3 regions of the Azospirillum sp. 11R-A genome follow, and region 2 is predicted to be linked to each of the others. Evidence: riboswitches for the same ligand, from Rfam matches in the RefSeq annotation. Region 2 holds a riboswitch; each other region holds the start of a gene.
The links. Region 2 has a riboswitch for manganese ahead of VH569_RS29430 (manganese efflux pump MntP family protein). Riboswitches for the same ligand answer to the same signal wherever they lie in the genome.
Positions count from the first base shown of each region.

Region 1 (9,829 bases), on a different contig from region 2:
CCGGGAGGATTCATACTGCCGTGGGCATGATCCCTACCCGATAAGGCGAGCGCAAGCGGACCGAGCGTAAAAGAACAAGGAGCAATGATCCGTGCCTCACGACCATGATGACGCCAATTGGCACGACAAGGCCCAGGGCCATACCCATAACCACGGGCATGATCGTCATGCCGGGCATTCCCACGGTCTTGGTGGTCATCACAACGCCCCGGCCAGTTACGATCGCGCCTTCGCCATTGGGGCGGTGTTGAACATCGGCTTCGTCGTCATCGAGGCGTTCTACGGCATCGTGGCGAACTCCGTCGCCCTGCTCGCCGATGCCGGACATAACCTGTCCGACGTGCTCGGACTGCTGCTGGCCTGGGGAGCTGCTTGGCTCACCCGGCGCCGTCCCACGCACCGGCACACATATGGGTTCGGCAGTTCGTCGATTTTGGCATCCCTATTGAACGCCGTCGTTCTGCTGATCGCGGTCGGGGCCATCGCCTGGGAGGCGGTCGGCCGCTTGACGCATCCCGAGCCAGTCGAGGGGGGTATCGTGATGTGGGTTGCCGCCGTCGGCATTGTGATCAACGCGGTCACGGCCTGGCTGTTTATGGGCGGCAAGGATGCCGATCTGAACGTCAAAGGCGCCTATCTGCACATGGCCGCCGATGCCGCCGTGTCGCTCGGGGTTGTTGTGGCGGCGCTGCTCATCGGCTGGACCGGCTGGCTTTGGCTCGACCCGCTGGTCAGCTTGGCGATCGTCGCGGTGATCGTCGTCGGAACCTGGGGGCTGTTGAGGGAGTCGGCGAACCTCGCCCTGGATGCGGTTCCGGAAGGGGTCAGCCGGGCCGACGTCGAGGCCTATCTTACCGGGCTGCCGAGTGTCGCTGCCGTCCACGACCTGCATATTTGGGGCCTGAGCACGACTGACACCGCACTCACCGCGCACCTCGTCCGACCTGATGCCGGAACCGACGACGCATTCCTGAAGGAGGTCGCGCACGACCTGAAGGAACGGTTCGGCATCGGGCACGTGACCATACAGGTCGAGCATGACGGCGGTAGCTGTCTCCTTGCTCCGACTGACGTGGTCTAACGGGCGCCCACCATCCTTGCTCCGGCTGACTGGCAAAGGCAAGGCCGTCAGCCGACCGGCGGCGGCGCCTCCCTCCACCCGCTTGGCTGCCTCCAAGGCGCCGGGCGGGCGATTCTGCCGCCCGTTGGTCGATCGGCGCGGAACCGTCCTGCTGCCGTCGAGTTGTTCCGATATGTATCAGACCGTTCTCCTCTCCACGATCATCCCGGTTGCAGCAGCCATTGGCGGGGGTGCCGCCACCGCCTACTGGCCACCGTCCCGACGTTTCCGGAGCATCGTCCAGCACCTTGCTGCAGGCGTGGTGTTCGCTGCGGCTGCGGCCGAACTCCTGCCTGACGTGATCCATGCCAATGCCCCCTGGTCGACACTCCTGGGGGCTACGATCGGTGTCCTGACGATGCTCGCCCTTGAACAGTCGGAAGAGCGCTTCGGCGGATCGGTTGGCATGACAGTCGTGGCGGGAGTGGATGTGTTCGTCGATGGCTTCGTGCTCGGCCTTGGGTTTCTCCAAGGAGCCAAGGAGGGGCTGCTGCTCACCATTGCATTGACGGTCGAATTGCTGTTCCTCGGCCTGTCGGTTGCCGGCGCATTCGGCAGTGACGCCGGGAAGCCGCGCGTCGTCGCGGTGACCACCGGAATAGCGATGGCGATGCCGGTCGGCGCGGTGGTCGGCCTGCTGCTCGGAGGTCTCCCCCAAACGATCCTGTCCGGGTTCTTCGCTTTCGGCCTCGTTGCGCTGCTGTACCTGGTCACTGAGGAGCTGCTGACCGAAGCGCATGAGGTACCGGACACGCCGATGATGCCGGTGGCCTTCTTCGTCGGCTTCCTAGGGCTGATTTACCTCGAGGAGTTCCTGTAACGTCAGGATAAATCCCGGTTCGCCCAAACCACCGGTCGGAGCTGTCATCCTGAGCGATGGGCCGGTCGGGTCGGCAGTGGCGGGCGACCGGCGGGTCAGCCTGCGTTCCCGCAGGGTCCCACATTCCGGACAATCTGAGCAGCGTCGCGCAGCGATCCCAACGTACGCCGCTTAGGAATGTCAGAAGCCGGATCGGTTATGTGCGAATTTGAAGATGCGACATCAGGCATTCCCATCACGCTGCGAAGGATGAGCGCCGGACTGCTGGCGCACCCCTTTCGTGCTCTGATCAGCCGGAACGCTAGGCCCTCGCCCGTCGCGGCACGATGGTCAGCAGTCCGACCAGAGCGATCAGCGCGAATGCCGCTCCGGCCAGGAACGTTGCACCCGACCCCACCGCCGTCCATAGCACCCCCGCCACGGTGCTGGCGGCCAACAGGACGATTCCGGTCAGAAGATTGTAGAGGCCGAAGCCTGTTCCCCGAAGGTCTGCGGGCGTTGCATCGGCGACGAAGACCGCGAGCAGGCCTTGGGTGGCGCCCATGTGGAGTCCCCACAGCGCCGCCCCGGCCAGCACAACCGGTGCGGAACCAGCCGACGCAAGAACCAGATCCGCCAGGACGAGCAGGCCGACACCCATGGCCAGCAAGTTGCGCCGGTCCAGCCGGTCGGCTAGACGACCCAGCGGGTAGGCGGAAATCGCGTAGACAAAATTCATGACGATCAGAACCAGCGGCGCGTAGGCATCCTCGACGCCCACACTCTGGGCGCGGAGCAGCAAGAAGGCCTCGCTGAATCGCGCCAGCGTCAGCAGTGATGCAAGCATCACCACGCCCCAGAAGGTCGCGTCCAGCCGCCGCAGCTGACCGCGCCGGATCGGGAAGCGGCGCGGTTCGCCGGACGGTTCCCGGTCGGGCTCGCGCACGCCGAACAGGATCACCGCAACGGCGACGAAGGCCGGGACGACGGCAATCCAGAACACGAGGCGGAAGTTGTCGCCACTCAGGACCATCAGCAGCATGGCAAGTGCGGGGCCGGCGAACGCTCCAACCGTGTCCATCGACTGCCGCAGGCCGAAGGCGGCGCCGCGCAGGTCGGGCGGCGTCACCTCGGCGACCAGCGCGTCGCGCGGCGCCCCGCGAACACCTTTGCCGATGCGGTCGAGGAAGCGGGCGAGCAGCACCGAGGCCAGCGTGTCGGCGAGCGGAAATACCGGTTTGGTCAGGGCGGCCATGCCATAGCCAAGCAGCAGCAAGGGCTTGCGCCGTCCGGCCCAGTCGCTGACCACCCCGGAGAAGACCTTGGTGATGGACGCCGTCGCTTCGGCGATGCCCTCGATGAAGCCCACCGATAGCGCACTGGCGCCGAGGACCGAAACCAGGAACACCGGCAGAAGGCTGTGAATCATCTCCGATGAAACGTCCATGAACAGGCTGACGAAGCCCAGAGCGACGACGCTGCTGGGTATGGAGCGGAGCGACAAAGCTGACCTCGCTGCTTTCGTTCAATACCAGTCAGTGTACCCGTGGTGCGGCAAGCTGCGTCCATCGGAGTGGTGTTGGTCCGATGCTTTCCGACCCGGTCTTCGCCGGGGAGATCAGGCAATCAAGCCCAGATGCTCGACGAGGATCGAGCACCCCAAACCGATCAGCGCCATGCCACCAAGCACCTCCACCACCTTGCCGAAGCGCACGCCCACCGCCTTGCCGATCATCATGCCGATGGTCGTCATCGCAAAGGTGGCAAAGCCGATCGACAAGGCGATGACGATGATGTTGGTGCCGAGGAACGCCAGCGATACGCCGACCGCGGCAGCATCGATGCTGGTGCCGACCGCCGTGGCGACAAGGGCCCAGGGGTTTGAGCGGGAGGCGGCATCGCCCTCGTCTTCCTGGGCCTGGAACCCTTCCCAGACCATCTTGCCGCCGACAAGGCCAAGCAACGCGAATGCGATCCAATGGTCGACGGCAGTGACGAAGCCGGCGGCAGCCAATCCCAACGCCCAGCCGATCAAAGGGGTGACAGCCTCAATGGCACCGAACACCAAACCACCCTTCAGCGCAGCCGGAAAGTTGGGCCGGCGGGATGCACCACGTCCGATGGAAGCGGCGAAAGCATCAGCCGACATGCTGAGCGACAGTACGGCAATCGAGAGAGGGGTCATCGTTGCGTCCGCCGGTCTTGTGAGACAGCGCGTTCGAGAATCCGGCCGGCGCGGATCGTCAAACACACTGGTCTCGCTAGGCAGACGATTGTCCACTGAACGCGCCATGCGCCCTTGAGCGCAAGAATGTTGACGTGTTCCCGGCTGGCTGCCGGAAGCTACTCCCCAATGAGAGCGACATTAACGCTCTACATTTTCATCGTCAATCCCTAGAGAAGAGGTCCGGCATGCCTCTTGGTCCTTCCAACTCAAATATTACATTCGGATTATGGTAGAAATGAAGTGACATTAAAATATCTTCATTTGACAGTGTGCTCTCCTCCTTATGGCGCCCGGCCAGAAACACTCGGCGGTCTCCCCGGCGAAGGGACCTCGTCGTCGGCTTTCCGCAAGTGCGACGGCGCATCCTAATCCGGGCTTGGGTGTCAATGGCTTCCGGCTTCTGCAACGAGCAGTTGTTCGATCTTCCGAGCAGCAACCTCCTCTCCCTCATGGATGGCCAGTGTCGAGCGCAAGCGCGACCGCGAGTCGAGCAGCAGGATGGTCGCACTGTGGTCCATGCTGTACCCCCCGTCCTGCGTCACCTTGCGGACATAGACGCCAAGCCCCTTCAATGCCGCCGCCATCTGATCCGGTGCGCCGGTAACCCCGCGGATACGGGAGTCGAACAGGTCGGTATAGTCCGCCATCACCGCAACGCTGTCGCGCTCCGGATCCACGGTCAGGAACAGCGGTTGGATGGCGTCCCCCCGCGGTCCGAGTGACTGGAGCACACCGGCCAGGTAGGACAGCGAGGTTGGACAGCTGTCGGGGCAGTGGGTGAAGCCGAAGACGATGACCGTCGGACGTCCTTGAAGATCATCGGGAACGAACGGACGTCCCTGTTCGTCCAGAAGTTGCCAGCGGGCGCCTTCGGCCATCGAGCGACCCGGCGCCATCTCGCTACGGGTCTCTACACTTGCGGGTTGCCGCCCAGCCAGAACATAGACGGCTATAAGGGCAACACCGGCTACCACACAGAGGGTGGCGCGGATTCGGCGGAGCAGGGTCATGGCGTGGTCATTCCGGTCCCATGGCGCCGGCGCGCCCGACAGTGACCGGAACGGAAACCGTCCCCGCCTGCTCGAAGGTAACGCTCAGGATGAAGGACTGGCCCGGATTCAGGCCGCCTTTCAAATCCATCAGCATGATGTGGGTTCCACCAGGCTTCAACTCCAGCACTCCGGCGGCGGGAACGCTCAGGGAATTTTCCTCCACCATGCGCGAGACGTCGCCTTCCTGCATGGTCTGGTGCGGCATCGCATGTCCGGCAACTGTGGTTTCCAGGGCCAAGATCCGGTCGGGCCGCGCACCGGTGTTGCGAATGGTGAAATAGACGGCGCCGGTCTTCGCGGAGGGAATGGTCGCACGCGCCCAGGCACGCTCGACCGAAAGATCGCCGACGCTCACCGGCGCGGCGCCGGCCAGGCCGGTCAGGCTGAGGATGATGGTGCCAGCCATGAGGATGGTCTTCATCGTCGATGTTCCTATGTGCAAGTTGACGGGAAGAGAAGGCGGCCTGCCAGCCGACCTTGGCGCCGTTCAGGGTTTCGGCAGCAAGGGCTCCACGGCTTTCCGGAACTCCTCGAACTGCAGAACCCCTTTGTAGGTCTTGCCGCCGATCACGAAGGAGGGCGTGGAGTCGACGCCGTGGAACCGTTCGGCCCCCATGCGCGACTGCAGGATGGCATCCTGCAGGGCTTGGTCGTTCCGGCACTTCTCGACAGCGGTGCGCGACAGACCGGCAACGCTGCCGATCCGTGTGAGAGCTTCCACCGGATCCGCGGCGTGCGCCCACCCGTCCTGGCTGGAAAAAAGAACCTCCAACAGGGGAAAGTAGCGCTCCTGCGTCACACAGCGGGCCAGGGTGGCGGCCTCCAGCCCGATACGATCGAGGGGAAAGTCCCGGTAGACGATGCGAATCTTGCCAGTTTCGACCAGTTCCTTTTTCACCTGCGGCAGCACCGAGTTGTGGAAGGTGGCGCAATGGTGGCAGGTCAGCGATGCGTATTCGATCACCTCGACCGGCGCTTTGGGGTCTCCCAGCACCCGCTCGTAAGGGACTGGCTGCGGCTGGACTGGATTGGCCGATGCCTGCGCCGAAGCGGCTTCAGCAAATACCCAGGCCATCAAGGGGGCGGCAAACATAATGGCGGCACGGACTGCGCGGCTGCAAAGCATGATTCGGACCTTCCGTTTGACGAACGGCGGAGACGGCGGGCGGCGGGCCGTCCAAAGTAGCTGGAATATGCGGAGAGGCCATATGGCCCGATCCAGGGGTGGGCTGTCGCCCGGATCCCGGACGTTCAGACGGCGACCCGGATGGGCGGGCGCTGACCGGGAGCGAACGAGCGGCCCTTATCAGGGTCGGATGGCATGGGACGGAAAGGGGATGCCATGACGATGGTCGGCGCGGTCACCTTCTGCCAAGCGGGCAGCACCAGGCAGGCCCCGCCATGGCTGCAGGCGACGACCAATCCGCTTTCGCTGCGTTCCGCGCTGCTACTGCCGGAGGGGCAGTCCTCCGGACAGCATATCAACGTCGCTCCCCCTGCCGCATCCGGCCTCAGGGATTGCCCAGAGAGCGGAAGGACCAATCCAAACACGAAGCCCAGGAGCAGCAGGACAGGGGTGAGGCGGCGAAATCTGATCATCGCACCGATGATATCCTGCACAGCCGCATGCGAACAACCGTCAACGGAACGGCGGCGAGCGTGGAAAACCTCTTGCTTCTCCAGCGGCTGGAGCATGCACCGTGCCTTGTACCGATCATATGGACCACGGATGGGGCGAACGTGTCGACAGGTTCATTCCGCAAAGAGTCACATGGGAAGCGGTGCTCCGAATGACACGCGTCATGCGGAGCACCTTCGTCAAGGGTCCGCTGGCGGCACTGCTCGGCGCCCTGACCGTGCTTGCCCTCCCGCCCTTTTCGCTCCCGCCCTTTCTCGTGCTGGGTCTTGGTGGTCTGTTTCTCCTGCTTTGCAGAGCCGGACCGGCCGCCGCTGCTCTGACCGGCTGGAGCTTTGGCATGGGTTACTTCATCGCCGGGATTCATTGGATCGGCGAGAGTTTCTCCGTTGACGCCGAACGCTTCGGTTGGATGGCGGCCCCCGCGGTCGGAGGGCTTGCCGCATTCCTGGCGCTCTTCATCGCCATACCCGCTTGGATTTTCGTCCGGTTGCGGTGGGGCGGGGTGGCCGGCGCAACGGTCTTTGCCCTGCTGTGGACGGCATCGGAATGGCTGCGCGGCCATGTGCTGACAGGATTTCCCTGGAATTTGATCGCCTATGCCTGGGTCGATCATTCTGTTCCCCGGCAGATCGCCGCCGTTTTCGGCAGTTACGGTCTCAGCCTGCTCACCGTATTCGCCGCCGTGCTGATGCCCCTGTCCCTGCTGGCCACCTCTCGCCACGAGCGGCGTTCGGCACGAGTGGCGGCGCTCCTTGTCCTGTTGATCCTGACTGCGGGGGGGCTGCGCCTCCCGTCGGACAGCGGCGAGGACAGGATCGCACGCGGCGACGCTCCTTCCGGTCCCCTGGTGCGCGTCGTGCAGGGCAATATCCCGCAGGTAAAGAAATGGCTGCCGGAACAGCGGGCGGCGACCATCGAGCGTTATCTCGACCTTTCCTCCCAGCCGGGCCGGTTTGATCTGCTTCTCTGGCCGGAAACCGCCTATCCCGGTTTCCTGGACGAGGCAGGCGAGACGCTCGCCAGAATCGCCGCGCGTTTGCCTTCTGGTGCTCGTCTGCTTGCCGGAACGCCGCGGCGCACCTATGAACCGACCGGTCGCGCGATCTGGAACGCGGTCATCGCCGTCAATGACGGTGGCGGCATCGAAGGAGTTTACGACAAGCACCACCTCGTCCCGTTCGGCGAGTATGTCCCCTTGCGCGGGTTGTTGCCACTGAATCAATTCACAGCCGGCTTCGGCAACTTCTCCGCCGGGCCGGGACCGCGAACCCTGCAGGTGGGAGCGCAAACGGTTGGCGTCGCCATCTGCTATGAGGCGATCTTCCCGGGCGAACTGGTGGACCGCACCCTCCGACCGGATTGGATCTTCAATCCAACCAACGACGCCTGGTTCGGGACATCGATCGGTCCCGAGCAGCATCTCGCGTCCGCCCGCATGCGGGCCGTTGAGGAGGGATTGCCGATGGTGCGTGCCGCGAACACCGGGATTTCCGCCGTCATCGACGGGTACGGCACCATCAGCGCCAAGCTGCCGCTGAATGAAACCGGGATCGTCGACGCGAGGCTTCCTCCACCCCTGCCGCCCACCCTCTATGCCCGTTGGGGCGATTTGCTGCTGGTGCCACTTGCACTCGCCGTAGTCTCGTCGTCCGTTCTGGTGGGTGGATGGAAGAGGCGGGTTAGCGCCCGGCCTCCCGCACGACAGCCGTCTCCCGGTTCGGGCGCCGCTTGACGGGCACACCGAACCTCTCTCTGGCCTTTTGGCACGCTCAATCGAAGAACCGGCCGAGGAACGATCCACGATGCCCCTCCCTGCCATTCCCTTGATGATGTTCTTGACCGTGGGGCGGCCGGTGATCGGCATGATGGCCGGGGTGACCTGGGGTGGGCGAGGAGTGCGGTTGAGCCGCCCATCCCTGAGACACATAGCCATGGGACGCATGCTGTTCCGGGGACTGAGAGGACGGCGGCGGCGCTGACGCCGGAGCGACTCCCCAGGGGCTGGCCGGTTGCTGCGGAAGGAAGGGGGTGCCACTGCCGGCACTGGCCCGATCAGGAGGGTGGACGCTACCACCCGGGGATGGCTGCCTGAGCTGTGCCTCATAAAGAGCACTGCGCTCGATGATCTTGTCCAACTCACCCCGATCCAGCCATACGCCGCGGCACTTCGGGCAGTAGTCGATCTCAACGCCGTTCCGTTCGGACATGGATAGGCCAATGCGGCAATGGGGACATAGCAAGCCGTGCGCGGCAGAGTCATTGTCTGTCATGATCCGGCTCCGTTCGTCGAACTGCGGGTTTGAAAGCCTCACGGGCGAAGCGACAGCAGGCGCAAGGCGTTGGCGGTGACCAGGACGGTGGCGCCGGTGTCGGCGAGGATGGCCGGCCACAACCCGGTGATTCCGACCACGGTGGTGACGAGGAACACGGCCTTCAGCCCCAGCGCCAGCACGATGTTCTGGCGGATGTTCGCCATGGTCCGGCGCGACAGATGGACCATCGCCGCCACGTCGCCGACCCGGGCGTGCAGGGCGGCAGCGTCGGCGGTTTCCAGCGCGACGTCGGTGCCGCCACCCATGGCGACGCCGACATCGGCGGCGGCGAGCGCCGGGGCGTCGTTGATGCCGTCGCCGACCTTGGCGACCCGCTCGCCGCGCGCCTGCAAGTCGCGGACGATGCGCTGCTTGTCCTCTGGCAGAAGCTCGGCGTGGGGCTCGACCCCCAGCCTGTCGGCCACCGCCCTGGCCGTCCGCGCATTGTCGCCCGTCACCATCAGCGACCGGATCCCGGCCTCGCGCAGCGCCGCGATGCCGGCCTGGGCATCGGCCCTCGGCTCGTCGCGCATCGCCAGCAGGCCCGACAGCCGGCCGTCCACCAGCAGGACCGACACCGTCTTGCCCTCGCCGTTCAACGCCGCCACCCGATCCGCCTGTTCCGGCGTCAGGGGAGTCCGCTCGCCGGCGGCCCGCGGCGAGACCAATGCCAGCTCCAG
Region 1 covers NZ_JBCEBL010000033.1:69,356-79,184, forward strand. Annotated here, with positions in the region: gene VH569_RS30320 (cation diffusion facilitator family transporter) at 92-1,081, shown strand; gene VH569_RS30325 (ZIP family metal transporter) at 1,254-1,940, shown strand; gene VH569_RS30330 (MFS transporter) at 2,242-3,423, opposite strand; gene VH569_RS30335 (manganese efflux pump MntP family protein) at 3,538-4,104, opposite strand; yybP-ykoY riboswitch at 4,183-4,283, opposite strand; gene VH569_RS30340 (SCO family protein) at 4,530-5,156, opposite strand; gene VH569_RS30345 (copper chaperone PCu(A)C) at 5,164-5,619, opposite strand; gene VH569_RS30350 (DsbA family protein) at 5,686-6,324, opposite strand; gene lnt (apolipoprotein N-acyltransferase) at 7,001-8,569, shown strand; gene VH569_RS30360 (zf-TFIIB domain-containing protein) at 8,607-9,107, opposite strand; gene VH569_RS30365 (heavy metal translocating P-type ATPase) at 9,146-9,829, opposite strand, start outside.
Region 1: another riboswitch for manganese. It lies ahead of VH569_RS30335 (manganese efflux pump MntP family protein); the one in region 2 lies ahead of VH569_RS29430 (manganese efflux pump MntP family protein).

Region 2 (9,829 bases):
CCACGTCGGCGAAGCCCCACTCGGTGACGTCGATCAGGTAATCCTCGCGCGAGAACAGCCGGCCCCGGCAGATGCGGGTCTGGGCGACCGGCAGCTTGGCGCGCTCCTGCATCCGCTCCAGCAGCTCGGCCACCAGCCAGTCGGGCACGCGGTCGCGCTCGGTCGGATAGATGAACCGGAAGTTCAGCAGGTGGATCAGCAGCACTTCCCAATACTGCTCCATGTGGGCGAGCAGCCGTTTCCAGTCGATTTTGTCATGCTGCTTCAGGATCATATGGGCGACATCCGGCCCGTCGTACTTGTGGCGCATCTGGACGAAGGATTTGGAGAAGATCATCTCGGTCGGCGCCACCAGCGGCACGTCGCTGCCGCAGATCACCGCGCGATGCTCCTCCTTGAACCAGCGGTCGTTGACCGGGTTGATGGCGACCGCCGAATTGAAGATCACGTCGAAGAACAGCTCGCCATGCTTGACCTTGCCGATCCAGCGTTCGTCCTCGATCTCCGTCTCGAAGCCATGCTCCTGGAAATGCGACAGGATGCGCGGGAAGTCGCCGCCGCGGCAGAAGATGTCGATGTCCTTGGTCGGCCGCGTGATGCCGGTATAGGCGCTGATCGCATAGGTCCCGCCCAGCAGGAACGGGATGGTCGACTGGGTCAGCAGCTTGAGGCTTTCGGTATAGAAGGCCTCGGCCTCCGCGGTGACGGTGGCGCTGCCCTCACGGAGTTCGCTCATGGACCACTCCCCATTGCACCGGCCTTGCGCGGCGGTGCGGCACGTTGACCCGGTACAACAGGGCAGGGCGGGGAGTGTTGCGGGACAGGCGTTTGCCGTGCCCCGCAGTTTGCCGTGCCCACGGCACCCGCCCGCGTTTTCCGGCCGTCCTTGCCGCGCCCCGGGAAATTTGATCTGGTGCGGCAGCATGGCCTTACCGGGGGTTGAACCATGGAGCTGTCGGCGGAAAATTCCGCGGATGCCGTCGCCGCGCTCTGCCGCGCCATGCTGCGGCCGGTCGAAAGCGCGTCCGCCTTGCGGGAGATCGAGGCATTGCTGGAGCGTCTCCGCCATGCCCCGCCGGACGAGCGTGCCGCTTGCGCCATGCAGGTGGGCCACCTGACCGGCGATGCCGATCCGGTCCTGCGCCTGTCCGCGCTGGCCGCGATCACCGGCGATCTGCGCCGCTATGACGAGCTGCTCGACCTGATCGAACCCGAGTTCGCGTGCCCGGATCTCGACCGTTTGCTTCACATCTACTGCTGCATGGGCCGCCAGCTTTTCCTGATGCGCATGGACGGGGCGAGCCGGCCCGGTTTCTTCGAGGACAGGCTGTTTCCCCACTATACCCGCCTGATCGGCGCGATCCGCGACCGGCTCGGCATCGCGCCGCGGCCCCGCCCGGCGGGCAACCCGGCCACCGGGCGGGTCGTGCTGGTGACGAACCAGTTTCTGTCGCTGCGCCACCAGCCGTCGCGCGACCTGCTGTCCTATGCCGCGGTTCTGGAGGAACGCTGCGGCCGGGAGGTGGTGATTCTCAACACCAACATCATGCCCGCCGACATCCACAGCCTGTTCGTGCCGTCCTTCGCGTCCTCCGTGGAGCCGGCCTTCGACGGCAAGCAGGTGATCGAGGCGGACGGCCGCACTTTCCGGATGCTGTCCTCGACCGGCCGCGGGCTGAGCCGGGACAAGATCGACTGGTTCCTGCGCGCGGTCGACTGGCACGACCCGGACGTGGTGGTGTCGCTGGGCGGATCGGTCATCGTCGCCGACCTGCTGGCGGCGGTGCGCCCCGCCCTGTGCATCCCCACCACCAGCGGGGCAACGCCGTCGCTGGCCGGCATCGTGCTGGATTTCGGCGGTGGCAGCCGGCCGGCGAGCGGTCCGCTCGCTGCGTCGTGGCGGCCTTTCCGCTTTCTGCATTCGCTGATCGGTGCGCCGGAACCGGATGGGACGGCGCCTTCCAGGGCGGCCAGCCGGGCCGGCTACGGCCTGCCGGACGATGCCTTCCTGTGTCTGGTGATCGGCAACCGGCTGGACGAGGAGGCCGACGGCTCCTTCCTTGCGATGCTGGACTCCCTCATCGACCGTGCGCCCCGGGTGGCGGTGGCCTTCGCCGGCGAAGCGGGGGCGCTGCCCGGGCGTCTGCAAGGATCGCGGCATGCAGGGCGCCTGTTCCACCTGGGCTATGTGACCGACATGGCCGATCTGATGCGAACGGCCGACGCCTATGTGAATCCGCAGCGCACCGGCGGTGGCGCGAGCGCCGCCGAGGCGCTGGCTGCCGGCGTTGTCCCGGTTTCGCTGCCGGTCGGCGACGTATCGGCCGTCATCGGCGCCCGGTTCGTCGTGCCCGATTATGCCGCCGCCGTGGAGCGGCTCGCCCTGCTGGCCGGCGATCCGGCCATTTTCGCCGAGGCGGCCGCCGGAGCCCGGAGCCGGGGGGCGGGGCGTGCCGATCCGGCGGAAGCCGCGGCGGCCCTGTCGCGCTACCTGGACGAAGCCGTCTCGGTGCATTGGCCCTGCCCGTGACCGACGGCGTGACGACGCCAAGGGTTCATAGCCAGGGCTATAGAATGAAATATTTGTAATTCGACAGTAATGGCCAAAGCATCCCCGCCTCGGGGTGTAGATGGTGGCCGTCCTGAAAGTGCAATTGGCCGTTCGCCTCGGCGGTTGACGCCCAATGACTGTCGATATATGGTCGCCGCAGTTGGGGAGTAGCTTCCGGCGCCTCGCCGGGAACGTGTCAACATTCTTGCGCCCGCTGCGGTGCATGGCACGTTCAGCGGACAGTCGTCTGCCTAGCGAGACCAGTGTGCCCGAGGGTCCGCGCCGGCCGGATTTCGGACATGCTGTCTCATGTGTCCGGCAGGATCCGCTCCGTGACTCCTCTTTCAATCGCGGTACTGTCGCTCAGCATGTCGGCCGACGCCTTCGCCGCCTCAATCGGCCGTGGCGCGTCGCAGCGCCCCAGCGTCGCCGTCGCCCTGAAGGGCGGGCTGGTGTTCGGCGTGGTCGAGGCCATCACGCCGCTGGTCGGCTGGGCGCTCGGGCTGGCCGCCGCCAGCTATGTCGCCGCCGTCGACCATTGGATCGCCTTCCTGCTGCTGGGCGTGGTCGGCGGCAAGATGGTCTGGGAGGGTTTCCAGCCGGAAAGCGACGACGCCAGAGAGCGCGCGCGCCGCGCCAGCCCGTGGACTCTGGTCGCCACCGCGGTCGGCACCAGCATCGATGCGGCAGCGGTCGGCGTCTCGCTGGCCTTTCTCGGGTCCGACATCGTCACCATTGCCCTGTCCATCGGCTTCGCCACCTTCGCGATGACCACCATCGGCATGCTGATCGGCCGGGCCGTCGGCCATCGCATGGGCAAGATCGTCGAAGTGCTCGGTGGACTGGCGCTGATCGCGCTCGGCACCTCGATCCTGGTCGAGCATCTCGGCCTGTTCGCCTGACCGGGAGCGGTGGGGAGCGACGACGAGAGGTGATGCGCGAAATGAAAATAATCCTATAAACCGGGAAAATTTCTTATAGGCTTGCCGCGTGTTTTTTTCAACCGCGGAGCCTTGCCATGCCCCTCGACAGCCGCAGCTTTACCAACGACCGGTTCCCCCGCTGGGCCGAAGAGCCGCCGACCCCTGCCGAAGGCTCGCTGGTCCCCGGTTCGCAGTTCCATGAGGAGCAATGGATCATGGCCGCCGGCATGCTGGCCCGCGGCAACAGCTTCCTCCAGGTCTCGCGCGCCATGGGGTGCAGCCGCACCACGCTGTGGCGGGCCTATTACGGCTCCAAGGATTTCCGTCACAGGGTCTGGTGGGAAAGGCAGGCGCTGAACCGCGAGGCGGAACTGCGCCTGTCCTCCCTGCGGGTGCTGGTGGCCGAGCAGATCGAGCGGCTGGTCACCTCGGGCGATCCCGCCACCGTGCGCTGGCTGGCCGAACGGCTCGGCCTCATCCCCGGCCTCGGGACCGCCCGCACCGCCTCGCGGGACAGTCGGGAGGTGGGGGCGGAGGAGGGGCCGCGGGCGCCCCGTCCGGAAGACCCGCCCGCCGTCACCGTCCCCGAACTCGACGACGACCTTCCCGGGGCCATCCGCGAACGCTGCCCGCCCAGTCCGGAACTGGTCGCCGCCGTCGTCGCTCAGCCTGAGGCCGAGGGGCCGACGGGCGTCTTCCCCTGGACCGTCAACCAGTACGAGGAGTATCCCAACCTCAACCCCGGCCCGGTGAGCCGCCGCGCCGCCGGCCCCTTTGGCCGGCGGTAGATGGAACATGCGGCGGATTCTGTTCCACGCCGTTCCATCCCGCCGCCGGCCAGGACGGAGGCACCCCCCGGTCAGACCGCGAAATTAGGCTTTCCCGCCAGGATGTTGGAGGTCACGTGCCGGATGTCGCGCAGGCCGCACATCGCCATGGTCACGTCCATCTCCTTGCGGATGATCTCCAGGCACTGGGCCACACCGGCTTCGCCGCCGGCCCCCAGCCCATAGAGGAAGGCGCGGCCGATGAAGGTGCCCTTGGCGCCCAGCGCCAGCGCCTTGACCACGTCCTGGCCGGAGCGGATGCCGCCGTCCATCAGCACCTCGATGCGGTCGCCCACCGCCTCGACGATGGCCGGCAAGGCGGAGATGGACGAGATGGCGCCGTCAAGCTGCCGCCCGCCATGGTTGGAGACGATCAGCGCGTCGGCACCGCTGTCCGCCGCCATCACCGCGTCTTCCGGGTCGAGGATGCCCTTCAGGATCAGCTTGCCGCCCCAGCGGTCCTTGATGCGGCGCACGTCGTCCCAGTTCAGCGTCGGATCGAACTGCTCCGCCGTCCAGGACGACAGCGACGACAGGTTGCTGACCCCGGTGGCGTGGCCGACGATGTTGCGGAAGGTGCGGCGGTGGGTCCGCAGCATGTTGATCGACCAGCGCGGCTTGGTCGCCATGTCCAGGATGTTGCCGACGGTCAGCTTCGGCGGGGTGGACAGCCCGTTCCTGATGTCCTTGTGGCGCTGGCCGAGGATCTGGAGGTCGAGCGTCAGCACCAGCGCCGAACAGCCCGCCGCCTTGGCGCGGTCGATCAGCTTGTCGATGAAGGTGCGGTCGCGCATGACGTAGAGCTGGAACCAGAAGGGCTTGTCGGTGTTCTCCGCCACGTCCTCGATGGAGCAGATGCTCATCGTCGACAGGGTGAAGGGCACGCCGGCCTTGGCCGCGGCGCGGGCGGCCAGGATCTCGCCGTCGGCATGCTGCATGCCGGTCAGGCCGGTCGGGGCCAGCGCCACCGGCATCGCCACCGGCTGGCCGACCATGGTGCTGGCCAGCGTCCGGTTGGTCATGTCAACCGCCACGCGCTGGCGCAGCTTGATCCGGCCGAAGTCGGACTCGTTGGCGCGATAGGTCGACTCCGTGTAGGAGCCGGAATCCGCGTAATCGTAGAACATCCGCGGCACGCGCCATTCCGCCAGCTGCCGCAGATCCTCGATGCAGGTGACGGGCCGGTCGGTGAACAGGTTCGCCCAGCGCGACGGCGGCCGCGAGGAGGGCATGCGAACGGAGGTCATGGGGCGTGTCTCAACGGTTGCGCGCGAAACGGAAGGGCGTCGATTTGGCCACTCCGTCCGCACACCGTCAAGCCATGGCTGCGGCGACGCTGCCCTTTTGCCTTGCTGTCCCGGCGCTCAGCGCGCCGGCTTCGACCTGGGCTTCGGTTTCGACGGCTTGGCCTTCGGCGGCGTCATCATGGCCTTGAACATCGCCGTCTGGGCTGCCGACTGGTTGCGCCGGGCCGCCGACATCGCCGCGGTGGTCCACATGCCGCTGGCGCGGTTGGCCCAGGACAGCCACGCGCTCATGAAGGGATTCTTGGTCATCGTGGAAGCGACTCCGGAATGGGGGATACCGACGACAACAGCGCCGGGACCCCCGATGTTGCACTGCACAGTGTTGCGGCAGCCGCCCGCCCAAATTTTCGGCGAACCTGCCGATTCTTGGGCAGATTCGTGAAGGCCGGGCAGCCCTGTTCAGCGGAGGAAGTCCTTATCCCCGCAAGGGGAGAGGGGCTTTTTTGCGGGCATATCCCTGGCATATCCATTGCTTGTACAGGCCCAGGGGCCGGGCGACGTCGGGGGGAACAGGCTGGATGGGTATGGAGCGCGATGCCATGAAGAGTGGAACCAGCGCCGCCGCGGCGCGCTTCCTGCGCACCGCCAAGCTGTGCCGCATCCGCGATGTCGAACAGCTTCTGGGGGTCAGCGCTCTGGTGCGCGACCTCAGCGCCCTGATCCACGCCCTGCAGAAGGAACGCGGCGCCTCATCGATCTATCTCGGGTCCGGCGGCACCCGCTTCGCCGAGGACCGCGCCCGCTGGCAGGCCGACGCTCGCACGCTGGAGTCGGTGCTGCGCGACCGGCTGGACCTCGTGGACGAGCAGCTCGACCGCCTCAGCTGCGGCGCGCAGTTCTACAGCCGGGCCGCCATCGCGCTCTATGCGCTGGACGGGCTGCCGGCCCTGCGCGATCAGGTGTCGTCGCTGGCGCTGGTGCCGCAGGATTCGGTGAAGGCTTTCACCGACATCGTCGGCCATCTGCTGTCCGTGCTGTTCGAGGCGGCCGACATCGCCGCCGATCCGGCGATCTCCCGCGCGCTGGTCGCCCTGTTCAACGTCGTGCAGGGCAAGGAATTCGCCGGGCAGGAGCGGGCGACCGCCAGTGCCGGCTTCTCGCGCGGGCGCTTCGACGGGGTGGAGCATGGCCGGCTCGCCCATCTGATCGACGCGCAGAACCGTGCATTCCGCATCTTCGCGGAGTTCGCCGACCCCGCCCATGCCGCCGCCTTCCGCACCGCCCTGGCCGACCCGGCGGTGGCGGAGGTGGAGCGGATGCGGGCGGTGGCGCTCAGCGACGATGCCCGCCATGGCGAGCTGTCGGGCATCACGCCGGAGATCTGGTTCGACCGGGCGACCCGCCGGATGGAGCTGCTGAAGACGGTGGAAGACCGTCTGACCGACGATCTCCGCCGCCTGTGCGAGGCCAAGCTGGCCCAGGCCCGCGCCGACCTCGGGCAGGCGGACGCCGGCGGGCCCGACGCGGTGCTGCCGGTCGCCATGATGCTGGTCGATGCCGTCCCCGCGATGTCGGGATTGGCCGGGGCGGGCGTGAACGGGCTGTCATCGAATGGACAGGGCCAGGACGGCGCCGGGCTCTATGCCCCCGACGGGCTGCCGCCGAAGCTGATGCGCTCGGTCCTCGACGTCATGCAGGCGCAGTCCCAGCGCCTGCGCGACGTCAGCCTGGAGCTGGAGACGGCGAAGGCGGCGCTGAACGAGCGCAAGGTGATCGACCGCGCCAAGGGCCTGCTGATGTCCACCCGCAACCTGTCGGAGGAGGAGGCCTACAAGCTGATCCGCAAGACCGCGATGAACCAGAACAAGCGGATCGTCGAGGTGGCGGAGGCCATCCTCAGCATGTCGGACATCCTCCGCGGCGTCACGGCGGCAGGGGGAGGGGGACCGGCGGGAGGATAATCCGGCTACTGCACCGTGCGCACCGGCGAGAAGGGCAGCCCCGCCTGATCGAGCGCGCGGTCGATCACCTCCTCGGACTTCTGGTCGAACAGCTGCAACAGCAGGTCGTCGACCATCCAGTCGTTGGTGGGCGTGCAGGCGGTGAACAGCTCGCCGATGACCTCCGCCTGGAAATCCTCACGGCCTGCATCGCTGCCCTCATACTCCATCCGCTTGGCGACGCCGACCGCGACCTGGAACGGCTGGGTCAGGCCGGGGGCGACCGCCGCCTTCTTTATCAGCGCCGCCATGCCCAGCTCGCCGTCGTCCCAGGCCAGCCGGCGGGCATTCTCCGCCGGGATGCCGGCGCGGACGGCCATGCCGGCGACGAACAGCGACAGGTCGCCGGCGCACAGCGCGCGGAACAGCAGGACCGGCGTCAGCCGGCGGTTGGTGTGCAGCCACTGGATCGCCGCGTCGATGTCCTCGGCCCCGCGCAGCACCGGGCGCAGCAGGCGCATGGTCGCCGCCTCCCGGCCGCGCTCGACCAGCCGCTCGACCAGCTCGCGCGACAGGCCGTGCGCCTGCATCAGCGTGGTGCGCATGCTGTCGGAGACGAAGGCGACCACCCGCTCCACCATCGCCAGCGACAGGCCGGGGCGGGTCGCCGCCGCCTCGCTGACCATGCGGACGCGGCCGAAACGGTCGAGCGCGCGGCTCATCGCGCTGTCCGGCACCTCGGCGCCGTCGTTGCGCAGCAGCGCCGTCACCGCGATGACGTTGCCGCGCTCGGCGATCGCGCCGGACACGCGGGCGGAGACGGTGGAGCGGCTGGCGACCGCCACATGCTTGCCGGAATCGGGATCGGACAGCACGTCCAGCAGCAGGTCGTCGGTCAGGCCGGCGGCATCGCGCAGGATGGGGAAGGCCACCCGGCCGACGTCGCGGACCAGCCGCTCCGCCAGATCTCCGGTCAGCAGCGGGCTGTTGCGCAGCTGCCAGGCCACCGCCTCGCGCACCGCAACCTGGGCGTCGCCGGCGAAGCAATGGACCACCTCGATGGCCAGCGACCGTTCGGCCGGGCTCAGCGCGCCCGCCTCCAGATCGTGGAACAGCTTGTTCATCGTCTCGATCCGCGTTTCCGCGTTGGGCGAGACGAGCAGCCGCTCCACATCCTTCGACGACAGGCCGTTGGGGTGGGGGGCGTCTGGTTGGGCGGCGGCGTATGGGATCATGGCACCCGGCTGCGGCATCGGAGGGGAACCTTCAATCGAAATCGAGGCAGGAGTAGCGGACCATGTCGCCCCACAGCCGGTCGAGCCGGCGGAGCGTGCGGTAGCTGGCCTTCAGGTCGCGGACCTCGGTCTCGTTGCGCACCAGCGCCTCGGCCTGCGCCTGCTCCATCCGCCGCAGCCCCTCCCACAGCTCCCGCCCCTTGTCGGTCAGCTGGAGGCGGGCGGTGCGGCGGTCGCGCTGGTTGGCGGCGCGGTTGATGTAGCCGGCATCGACCAGGATCTTCAGGCTGTAGGACGCGTTGGAGCCCAGGTAATAGCCGCGCTCCATCAGGTCGCGGACCGACAGCTCGTCCTCGCCGATCAGCATGACCATCAGCGCCTGCACCGGGCCGATGTCCTCGATGCCCTGCTTGGACAGGCCGACGCGGACGACGTCGAGGTACCGGCGGTGCATCCGCTCGATCAGCCGCGCCATGCCGTGGAAGTCGGCGAGGTCGAGATCCTCGCCGGGCTTGCCGCCCGCCCGGCTCTCGGTCCGCTCCGCTCCCTTATCGTCCGCTCCCGGTTCGGGTGCGTCGTCATCGTCCCAGTTCAGGTTGCTCATCGCGTCCATGATCCTGCCGGCTCAACCATTGCCGTATCCTTCCTGCTCGACTCACTCCGCCGCGGCGGCAAGGCCGCGGAAGCCATGCGGGTGCGCGCTGCGCCATGCCCAGGCGCTGCCGATGATGCTGTCCAGTTCCGGGAAGCGCGGCTGCCAGCCGAGGTCGCGACGGATGCGCTCGGACGAGGCGATCAGCACCGGCAGGTCGCCGGGGCGGCGCGGGCCGACCTTCACCGGCACGGCTCGGCCGGTGATGCGCTCCACCGACGCGATCACCTCGCGCACGCTGTAGCCGGTGCCGTTGCCCAGATTGTAGCGGACCGACCGCCCGTCCAAGGCGTCCAGCACCCGCAGATGGGCGTCGGCCAGATCGCAGACATGGATGTAGTCGCGGATGCAGGTGCCGTCGCGCGTGTCGTAGTCGTCGCCGAAGATCTCGATGTGCGGGCGCTTGCCGGTGGCGGCGTCCATCACCAGCGGGATCAGGTGCGTTTCCGGGCTG
Region 2 covers NZ_JBCEBL010000031.1:29,409-39,237, reverse strand. Annotated here, with positions in the region: gene VH569_RS29440 (nucleotidyltransferase domain-containing protein) at 1-736, opposite strand, end outside; gene VH569_RS29435 (glycosyltransferase) at 947-2,530, shown strand; yybP-ykoY riboswitch at 2,712-2,882, shown strand; gene VH569_RS29430 (manganese efflux pump MntP family protein) at 2,884-3,453, shown strand; gene VH569_RS29425 (hypothetical protein) at 3,570-4,262, shown strand; gene VH569_RS29420 (alpha-hydroxy acid oxidase) at 4,334-5,548, opposite strand; gene VH569_RS29415 (hypothetical protein) at 5,666-5,857, opposite strand; gene VH569_RS29410 (nitrate- and nitrite sensing domain-containing protein) at 6,148-7,509, shown strand; gene VH569_RS29405 (DUF2336 domain-containing protein) at 7,515-8,723, opposite strand; gene VH569_RS29400 (winged helix DNA-binding protein) at 8,755-9,327, opposite strand; gene galE (UDP-glucose 4-epimerase GalE) at 9,379-9,829, opposite strand, start outside.

Region 3 (9,829 bases), on a different contig from region 2:
CCGGGCCGGGCCGGATCGAGATATTTGATCGCATTGTCCAGCAGGTTCCCGAACACCTGCTCCAGGGCGAGCCGGTCGGAGACGAGCGACGGCAGCGGGCCGGCGATGTCGATGGCGCAGCGCAGTTCGCCGGCCCGGTGGCGGTTGCTGGCGACCACGTTTTCCACGAGAGCCTGCATGGAGATCGGCTCCGGGTTCAGCGTCCGGCTGCCCTGGCGCGACAGGGCGAGGATGGCGTTGATCAGCCGGTCCATCTTCGTCGTCGATGTGCGGATGAAGCCGATGGCTTCCGGCATGTCCTCGGCGACCGCCCGCCGCGCCTCCGCCGCCATGGCGTCGTCGCCGTCCGCCGGCCGGCGATCGAGGTCGGCGGCTACGCTGGCCAGTCCAGCCTCGAACTCGCTGGTGAAGCCCATCACGTTGACCAGCGGCGCGCGCAGATCGTGGCTGACGATGTAGGCGAAGCGCTGGATCTCGTCGTTGGCCCGCTGCAACTCCATGGTGCGCTCCGACACGCGCTGCTCCAGGGAATCGTTGAGGGCCTGGATCGCGCGCTGCGCCTGCATGAGGGCGCGCGTGTAGCCGACCGCGATCCACACGGCGCCGCCGACGACCAGCAGGATGAACAGGCCGCCCAGGATCGCCACCCATCCCGACGTCCTGGCCTGCCCGGTCAGGGCGCGGAGCTGGGTGTCGAGCTGGGCATCGGCGGGGGTGATCAGCTCGTCGAGCGAGCGCCGGGCATCGTCCATCAGCCGCATGCCGCGGCCGGTGCGCACGATGGCCAGGGAGTCGTCCCGGCGTCCGGCCTCCATCAGGGCGATGGTCTCCGCCAGCTCCTCCCGCTTGGCGGCGGCCAGACCGACGAGACGGTCGACGATGTGCATCTCGCCGGCATCGTCGTCGGCCAGTTCGTGCAGCCGGGCGATGGTGGCGTCCACCGCCGCGACCGCCGCCTCGTAGGGCTTGAGATATTGGCGGTCCTCGGTCAGCAGGTAGCCGCGCTGTCCGATCTCGGCATCCTGCAACTGGCTGAGCAGTGTTCCGGCGGCGACGCGCAGGGCCGTTATCCGGCTGACGGAACGGGAATATCGCTGCGTGCTGTCCGCCAGCCATCCCGACATCATGATGATCGCCAGCAGCGCGAAGGCGGCGGCGAGCAGCATCAGAAGGGCACGGCGGGTGACGGTGCTGCCGGACGTGGGCATCGCGGAGAGCCGTGCGGTGCGGGGAAGGGTAAGCCCCTCTACCAATTCGCAGGAGGGTTGGCAACCGGCAGCGCGGTCGGCACCCTTCCATCTTTCGTCATTTTTTGAAGCTGTTGGGACGGACGAATGGTTTTCCGCAGCTGCACACTGGCCTTACAGTCAAGCCATCGACCTGACCGGAAGGAGCGTGCGCGCGATGGAGCCCATCCTGTGGGAATGGATCAACGCCCTGGCGCGGTGGCTGCACGTCATCACCGCCATCGCCTGGATCGGATCGTCCTTCTATTTCATCCATCTCGACGCCTCGCTGCGCCGCCGGGCAGGGGCGCCGGCCGGGACGGCGGGCGACGCCTGGCAGATTCACGGCGGCGGCTTCTACCACATGACCAAATACATGGTCGCGCCGCCGCAGCTGCCGGAGGATCTGACCTGGTTCAAGTGGGAATCCTACGCGACGTGGCTCAGCGGCTTCTTCCTGATGTGCGTGCTTTATTACCGCGGCGCCGACCTGTTCCTGATCGACCAGGATGTGCTGGCGCTCAGCCATTGGCAGGCGGTGGCGATCAGCGTCGGTGCGCTGGTGGCGGGCTGGGTCGCCTATGACCTGATGTGCAAGTCGCCGCTCGGCCGCAACGACGGGGCGTTGGCTGTCGCCGGCTTCGTCATGCTGGTGGCGACAGCCTGGGGCATGACGAAGATCTTCAGCGGGCGCGGCGCCATGTTGCAGGTCGGCGCCCTGATGGCGACGATGATGGCCTGCAACGTCTTCATGCTGATCATCCCCAACCAGCGCAAGACGGTGGCCGCCATGCTGCGCGGCGAGACGCCGGACCCGTCGCTGGGCAAGAAGGCCAAGCAGCGCTCGCTGCACAACAACTACCTGACCCTGCCGGTCGTCTTCCTGATGCTTTCCAACCATTACCCGCTGGTCAGCTCCACCCGCTACAACTGGGTGATGGTGGCGCTGGTCCTGGTGGTCGGCACGGCGATCCGCCATTTCTTCAACAGCCGCCATGCCGGCAAGCCGACGCCCTGGTGGACCTGGGGGGTCGCCGTCGCCGGCATGCTGGGCTGCATCTGGCTGAGCACCATGGGGCCGGCGACGGCCGACACGGCCGCGGCGGCGGCGGTGAAGGTCGGCTTCGCCCAGGTGGAGGAAATCGTCGCCACCCGATGCAGCATGTGCCATGCGGCCCAGCCGGTGTGGGAGGGCATCGCCACCCCGCCGCGCGGCGTCGTGCTGGAGGGCGACGGCATCCGCCGCCATGCCGAGCAGATCCGCCTGCAAGCCGGCTACAGCAGCGCCATGCCCCCCGCCAACATCACCGGAATCACCCCGCAGGAGCGGGCGGTGTTGGCGGCGTGGGCCGGGGACATTAAGTAACCCTCCCTCACAGCACTCCATCGAACCGGACCCCCATGCCCGACCAGTCTATCGCTGCCCCCGTTTCCGCCGCCATCCGTGGGCGCCTGCTCAGCTTCCATCGCGCGCCCGCCGGGCCGGGCGATATGGATTGCCTGACCTATCGTGAGGACGGGCTGCTGCTGGTCGGGGCGGACGGGCGGATTCTGGAGACCGGCGACTGGGACGACCTGCGCGGCCGGGTTCCGGACGGGGTGGCGGTCGACGACCACAGCGGCAAGCTGGTGCTGCCGGGCTTCATCGACACCCACATCCATTTCCCGCAGACCCAGGTCATCGCCTCCTACGGCGCCCAGCTGCTCGACTGGCTGGAGAAATACACCTTCATCGAAGAGCAGCGCTTCGCCGACCCGGCCCATGCCGCCGCCAACGCATCCTTCTTCATGGACGAGCTGCTTCGCAACGGCACGACCACGGCGGTGGTCTACGGCTCGGCCCACCCGCAGTCGGTCGATGCCCTGTTCGCCGAGGCCGAGGCGCGTGGCGCCGGGCTGATCGCCGGCAAGGTGATGATGGACCGCCATGCGCCCGCCGCCCTGACCGATACGGCCGACAGCAGCTACCGCGACGGCAAGGACCTGATCGGCCGCTGGCATGGGACCGGGCGGCAGCGCTATGCCGTGACGCCGCGCTTCGCCATCACCTCGACGGAGGCGCAGCTGGAGGCGGCCGGCGCGCTGCTGCGCGAGCATCCCGGTGTCCATATGCAGACCCATCTGTCGGAGAACACCGACGAGATCGCCGAGGTGCGCCGGCTGTTCCCCGGCGCGCGCGACTACACCGACGTCTATGACCGCTTCGGGCTGCTGGGGCCGACCTCGCTGTTCGGCCACTGCATCCATCTGTCGGACGCGGAGATGTCCCGTTTGTCGGAGAGCGGCTCGGTCGCCGTCTTCTGCCCGACCAGCAACCTGTTCATCGGCAGCGGCCTGTTCGACCTCGACGCCCTGTCGAAGCCGGAGCGGCCGGTGCGCACCGCCATCGCCACCGATGTCGGCGGCGGCACCAGCTATTCCATGCTGCGCACGGCGGCGGAGGCCTACAAGGTGCTGCAACTGCGGCGCCAGAACCTGCCGGCGCTCGCCGCCTTGCACTGGATGACCCGCGGCAATGCCGAAGCGCTGGGCATGGCCGGCGAGATCGGCAGCCTGGAGCCCGGCCGCTGGGCCGACCTCGTCGTGCTCGATCCCGCCGCGACGCCGGCTATGCGACATCGCATGAAGGCGGTGGACGGCGATCTGGAGGAGGAACTGTTCATCCAGGTGACGCTGGGCGACGACCGCTCGGTGGCCGCCACCTACCTGCGCGGCCGCAATTCGCACCTGCGGCAAACCGGCGCTTGACCCAAGCCCCTAGTCCCTGTAGGACTTCCGCCGTCATTGGGGAGTAGCCACCCGCCGGCAGCGATCCGGTGGGGTTCGCGTCAACAGACTTGGATGGTTCCGGCCTCCGGCCGTTACCGCCATGGCGCGCACGGCGACCAGAGGGTCGACCCGGCGAGACCAGTGGATCGGACATCTCCGCGGCCAGCCGGAGTCCGCCCGATTCCACTGTGTTGTCTGGCCCGGGAATAGCCATGATCGCCACGTCCCTCGCGCTCGCTTTCAGCCTTTCGATGGATAGCTTTGCCGCCGCCCTCGGCCGCGGGGCCTGTTCGCGCCGTGCCGGTTTGCCGGAGGCGGTGCGGGTGGGTGCCGCCTTCGGCGTCTGCCAGTTCGCCATGCCGCTGGTCGGCTGGGGTATCGGCATCGCCTTCGCCAGCTTGGTAGAGTCGGTCGATCACTGGATCGCCTTCGGCCTGCTGCTGGCGGTCGGCGGAGCGATGCTGCGCAACGCCATCATGGACGGCGAGGATGAGGGCGAGGAGGATTGCGGCCCGGTGCGCAGCGTGCGCGCCGAATGGCTGGCCCTGCTGACCACCGCCGTCGCCACCAGCATCGACGCCGCCGCCGTGGGGGCGGGGCTGGCGCTGGTCGATGTCGACATGGTGACGACCTCGGCGCTGATCGGCGTGGTGACCTTTGCCGTGGCCTTCGGCGGCGTGCTGATCGGCAAGGCCGCCGGCAACCATCTGGGACGCTGGGCGGAAATGGCCGGCGGTGTGGTGCTGATCGGGCTGGGCGCGAAGATCCTGCTGGAGCACACGATGGGGTGAGGAGGCGCCGAGGCTCCCCTCTCATCCCGCCAAGGTCATCCCCATCTCCCAGAAATCCGCTTCCAACCGGGACGCCTGCCGGAAGATGGTCAGCAGCCGGGGGAAGCGCGCTTCGGTCATGCCGTCGGCCGCCAGACGGTCGAGATTTTCCCGCGCCGCTCGCGCCACCTCCTGATAGGCATCGCCGGCATATTCGGCGATCCAGACGCGATAGGGGTTGGCGTCGTCGAGCGCGCCCGGCAGGGCAGCCAGCCGGCGGCCGATCTCGGCATAGCCGATGATGCAGGGGCTGAGCGCGACATGCAGGTCCAGCAGGTCGCCGCGCAGGCCGGTTTCCAGCACGTAGCGGGTGTAAGCCATCGTCGCCTTGGACTCCGCCGCCTGCTCCAGCTCGGCGGCCGGCAGGCCCCAGCCGGCGCACAGGCCGACATGCAGGTCCATCTCCATGTCGAGGATCGCCTTCAGCCCGTTCAGCGACGCCCGCATCTCGCGCAGGTCGCGGCCCTTGTAGATGGCGAGCGCATAGGCGCGGGCGAAATGGATCAGGAACAGGTAATCCTGCACCAGATAATGACGGAAGCATTCCTGCGGCAGCGTCCCGTCGCCCATCCCGCGAACGAAGGCATGGTCGACATAGGCCGACCAGTCCGGCCGCGCCCCGGCGACGAGCCGGTTGAACAGGTCGGGGGTGGAGGAGGACGGGGTCATGGCGGCTGTCTCCGGTGCGGCTGACGGAATTGGGCGGACACTCTACCCGCTATTCGCCGGTTTGCAGCAAGGCCCCGCGCACCCGCGCTTGGTGGAAGGCATAGAGGAACACGGCGATGCCGCCCGCCATGTAGACCATGTTCAGTCCGACCGCCCAGGCCAGATGGTCCCAGCGCAGCGTGCCGTCGAACACCAGCGCCCGCATGCCCTCGAACACATGGGCGGAGGGCAGGGCGAGCGCCACCGGCTGGAGCCAGGCCGGCAAGACCGACACCGGGTAATAGACCGCGCTGACCGGGGCCAGCATGAAGACGACGATCCAGGCCAGCCCCTCCGCCCCCATGCCGTAGCGCAGGATCAGCGCCACGATCAGCAGCCCCAGCGACCAGCCCAACACGATCAAATTGGCGAAGAAGGCGGCGAGCGGCAGGCCGAGAGCAAAGACCGAATAGCCGAAGAAGGGAATCGCCAGCGCCGCCGCCGGCAGCACGCCGATCAGGGTGCGCAGCAGGCTCATTGTCATCAGCGCCGTCACCCATTCGCCGGGGCGGAGCGGGCTGACGAACAGATGGCCGAGGTTGCGCGACCACATTTCCTCAAGGAAGGAGATGGAGACGCCGAGCTGGCCGCGGAACAGCACGTCCCACAGCAGGACCGCACTGACCAGCACGCCGGCGCCCTGCGCTACCCAGCCGCTGCCGCCGCCGCTGGATGAGGCCATGAACTGGTTGATGTAGCCCCACAGGATCATCTGCATGGTCGGCCAATAGGCCAGTTCCAGGATGCGCGGCCAGGACCCGCGCAGCAGATACCAGTAGCGCAGCACCATGGCGCCGACCCGGCGCAGCGAGAAATCCGCGCGCGGGATCGCCAGTTCATTCGGCTGCATCGGCGGTCTCCCCGGTCAGGATGCGGTCGTCGGAGGCGCGGGCGATGTCGAGGAAGACCTCCTCCAGCGTCTGGCGGCCGTAGCGGGCGAGCAGGGCCGACGGTGCGCCGCGGTCGACGATCCGCCCCTGCCGCATCATCAGCACGCTGTCGCACAGCCGTTCCACCTCCAGCATGTTGTGGGAGGCGAGCAGGATGGTGGCGCCGGTGCGCAGCCGGTAGCGCTCGAGATAGGTGCGGATCCAGTCGGCGGTGTCGGGATCGAGCGACGCCGTCGGCTCGTCCAGCAGCAGAAGCTCCGGATCGTTCAGCAAAGCCTTGGCCAGCGCAACGCGGGTTTTCTGTCCCGCCGACAGTCCGCCCGACGGCCGATCCAGAAAACGCGACAGGTCAAGATGCTCGGCCAATTCTTGGACGCGCTTTTTGACGCATGTCAAACCGTAGAGGTGGGCATAGACGGTAAGGTTCTCCCGCACCGTCAGCCGATGGGGCAGTTCGACGTAGGGGGAGGAGAAGTTCATGCGCGGAAGCACGGCATGCCGATGGCGCGCCATGTCGACGCCCAGGATCTCCACTGTCCCGGCCGTCGGCAGCAACAGCCCCAGCAGCATCGAGATGGTCGTCGTCTTGCCCGCGCCGTTGCCGCCGAGAAGGCCGGTGACGCTGCCGCGCGGCACGGTGAAGCCGATGGCGTCGACCGCCGTGACGTCCCGCCCGTCCGGGGTGGGAAAGCGCTTGGTCAGCCCCTCCGCCCGGATGGCGGGGGCGATGGCGGGTGTGCCCGGCTGCTGCTGTGGGATGGTTCGTTCGGTCATGGGCACAGAATATGGCGGCAAGCGCCGCAACCGCCAGGGGCATGCCGTCCGGAGACAAGGATCATGGTGACGCTCGCCAGCGCACTGACCGGACCGGTCCCGGCCTCCCCGGCGCCGCCGCACTGGGCGCAGCCCGACGGCCGCATCACGCTGCGCACGCTGATCCTGATCCGCTGGGTCGCGGTGCTCGGGCAGCTGGCCGCGGTGACCTTCGTCAATCTCGGGCTGGGCTTCCCGCTGCCGCTGGGGCCGGTGCTGGCCGCCATCAGCGCGTCGGCCCTGCTGAACGTGGTGGCGATGACCCAGCGCGGCGGCCGGCTGCGGCTGGCCGACCGCGACGCGGCGCTGTATCTCAGCTACGACATGCTGCAGCTGACGCTGCTGCTCTATCTCACCGGCGGGTTGAGCAACCCCTTCGCCATCCTGCTGCTGGCGCCGATGACCGTGGGTGCGGCCATCTTGTCGCGCTACAGCACGGTGCTGCTGACCGGGCTGAACCTGATCTGCCTGACGGCGCTCGCCCTCTGGCACTTCCCGCTGCCGTGGGAGGAGCCGGTGCGCTCGATGGCGCCGCTCTATGCCTTCGGCGTCTGGCTGTCGCTGACGGTGTCGTCGGTCTTCATCGCCGGCTACGTCTTCCGCGTCGCCGCGGAGGCGCGGCGCTTCGCCGATGCGCTCGCCGCCTCGCAGGTGGCGCTCGCCCGCGAACAGCGGCTGGGTGCGCTGGGTGCGCTCGCCGCCGCCGCCGCGCACGAGCTGGGCTCGCCGCTCGGCACCATCGCCGTGGTGGCGAAGGAGCTGGCGCGCGACCTGCCGCCGGACAGCCCCTATGGCGAGGATGTCGAGCTTCTGCAAAGCCAGGTGATGCGCTGCCGCGAGATCCTGGCCGATCTGGCGCGCAAGCCGGAGGCCGACGGCGGCGACCCGTTCGAACGGCTACCGTTGACCGCGCTGATCGAGGCTGCGGCAGCACCCCATCGTCTCGGCCACATCGACTTCGCCGTGGAACCGCATCCGGTCGGCGAGGCGGAGGAGCCTTTCCTGCGCCGCAGCCCGGAGATCATCCACGGCATCGGCAACTTCATCCAGAACGCCCACCAGTTCGCCCGCCACAAGGTGACGGTCGCCGCCGCCTGGGACGGGCGCGGCGTCACCATCACGGTGATGGACGACGGCCCGGGCTTCCCCTCCCACCTGCTGGGCCGCATCGGCGAGCCGTACCTGTCGGTGCGCGGCGAGCGCTCCGGCCCCAAGGGGCAGGCGGGCGGCGGGCATATGGGCCTCGGCATTTTCATCGCGCAGACGCTGCTGGAAAAGACCGGCGCGACCGTGCGCTACACCAACAATCCGCCGGACGGCACGCCGCCCGCTGATCAGGCCGCCGGCGGGCACTCCAATCAGGGCGGAACCGGCGCACGGATTTCCGTGCGCTGGAAGACCATCAACGCCAAGAAATGAGGTTTCACGGTGGACACCCTCAAAACATCCGATGACCTGCTGTCGGGCGATGCCGTCAAACTGACATTCACTGGCGACGTCACCCGCAGCCTCCTGATCGTCGACGACGACGCCCCCTTCCGCACGCGGCTGGCCCGCGCCATGGAGAAGCGCGGCTTCAACGTCGTCGCGGTCGACAGCGTCCAGCTCGGCATCGAGGTGGCGCAGGAATCGGCACCCGCCTTCGCGGTGGTCGATCTGCGTCTGGGCGACGGCAACGGGCTGGATGTGGTGTCCGCCCTGCGCGACGCCCGTCCCGACGCCCGTGTCGTCATGCTGACCGGCTACGGCAACATCGCCACCGCCGTCGCCGCGGTGAAGGCCGGCGCCGTCGATTACCTGCCGAAGCCGGCCGATGCCGACGCGGTAGAATCCGCGCTGCTGGCCGACGGCCGCCCGCTGCCCCAGCCGCCGGAAAACCCGATGTCGGCCGACCGCGTCCGCTGGGAACACATCCAGCGCGTCTTCGAGCAGTGCGACCGCAACGTGTCGGAAACCGCGCGCCGCCTGAAGATGCATCGCCGCACGCTCCAGCGCATCCTGAACAAGCACGCCCCGCGCGCCTGAGCTGGCACGGTTCAGGTCGAACATGCGAACGGCCCGCTCCCGATCCGGGGCGGGCCGTTCGCATGTCGGGTTTTGGGCTTGCCGCTTGTGGTGAAGCCACCGCAAAAGATCGCCTGCACTCATCCCGGCCGGAACCGGCATTCTGGCAACGCCGGCCATGGCGGTCAGGCATCAGGCCAGCCATGTCGCCGTCCGGGACTGAATTCCGCCGGGGCCGTCCTGTCGCTCAGCCGAGCGTCAATTGCGCGTCGGCAGTGCAGGGCCGTCTTCAAGAAATTCGATCATGCGCCGTTCGACCCGCAACAGCACTTCACGGGCAGACAGGTTATGGCATTCACGGCTGTGGTCGCGGATCAGCCTGATCGCGCTGACGGTGGCGGATTCCTGACGGTACGGCATGACGCAATCTCCGTCCAAAAGACATAGGCACTCTATACCTTTTTCAGTATCCATTATAGCATAAAAATACGTGTGCAGAACAATTTGTCGCACGTCGGGATTGGGAATTCGGTCTGCCCGGTGCCGACGGTCCGACGCGGTGCATCGCGATCCGGCGCCCGGTTCCCGG
Region 3 covers NZ_JBCEBL010000002.1:41,100-50,928, forward strand. Annotated here, with positions in the region: gene VH569_RS03815 (sensor histidine kinase) at 1-1,208, opposite strand, end outside; gene VH569_RS03820 (urate hydroxylase PuuD) at 1,405-2,592, shown strand; gene guaD (guanine deaminase) at 2,628-3,974, shown strand; yybP-ykoY riboswitch at 4,001-4,125, shown strand; gene VH569_RS03830 (manganese efflux pump MntP family protein) at 4,208-4,786, shown strand; gene tenA (thiaminase II) at 4,808-5,494, opposite strand; gene VH569_RS03840 (ABC transporter permease) at 5,544-6,383, opposite strand; gene VH569_RS03845 (ABC transporter ATP-binding protein) at 6,370-7,197, opposite strand; gene VH569_RS03850 (ActS/PrrB/RegB family redox-sensitive histidine kinase) at 7,261-8,655, shown strand; gene VH569_RS03855 (ActR/PrrA/RegA family redox response regulator transcription factor) at 8,692-9,261, shown strand; gene VH569_RS03860 (hypothetical protein) at 9,499-9,660, opposite strand.
Region 3: another riboswitch for manganese. It lies ahead of VH569_RS03830 (manganese efflux pump MntP family protein); the one in region 2 lies ahead of VH569_RS29430 (manganese efflux pump MntP family protein).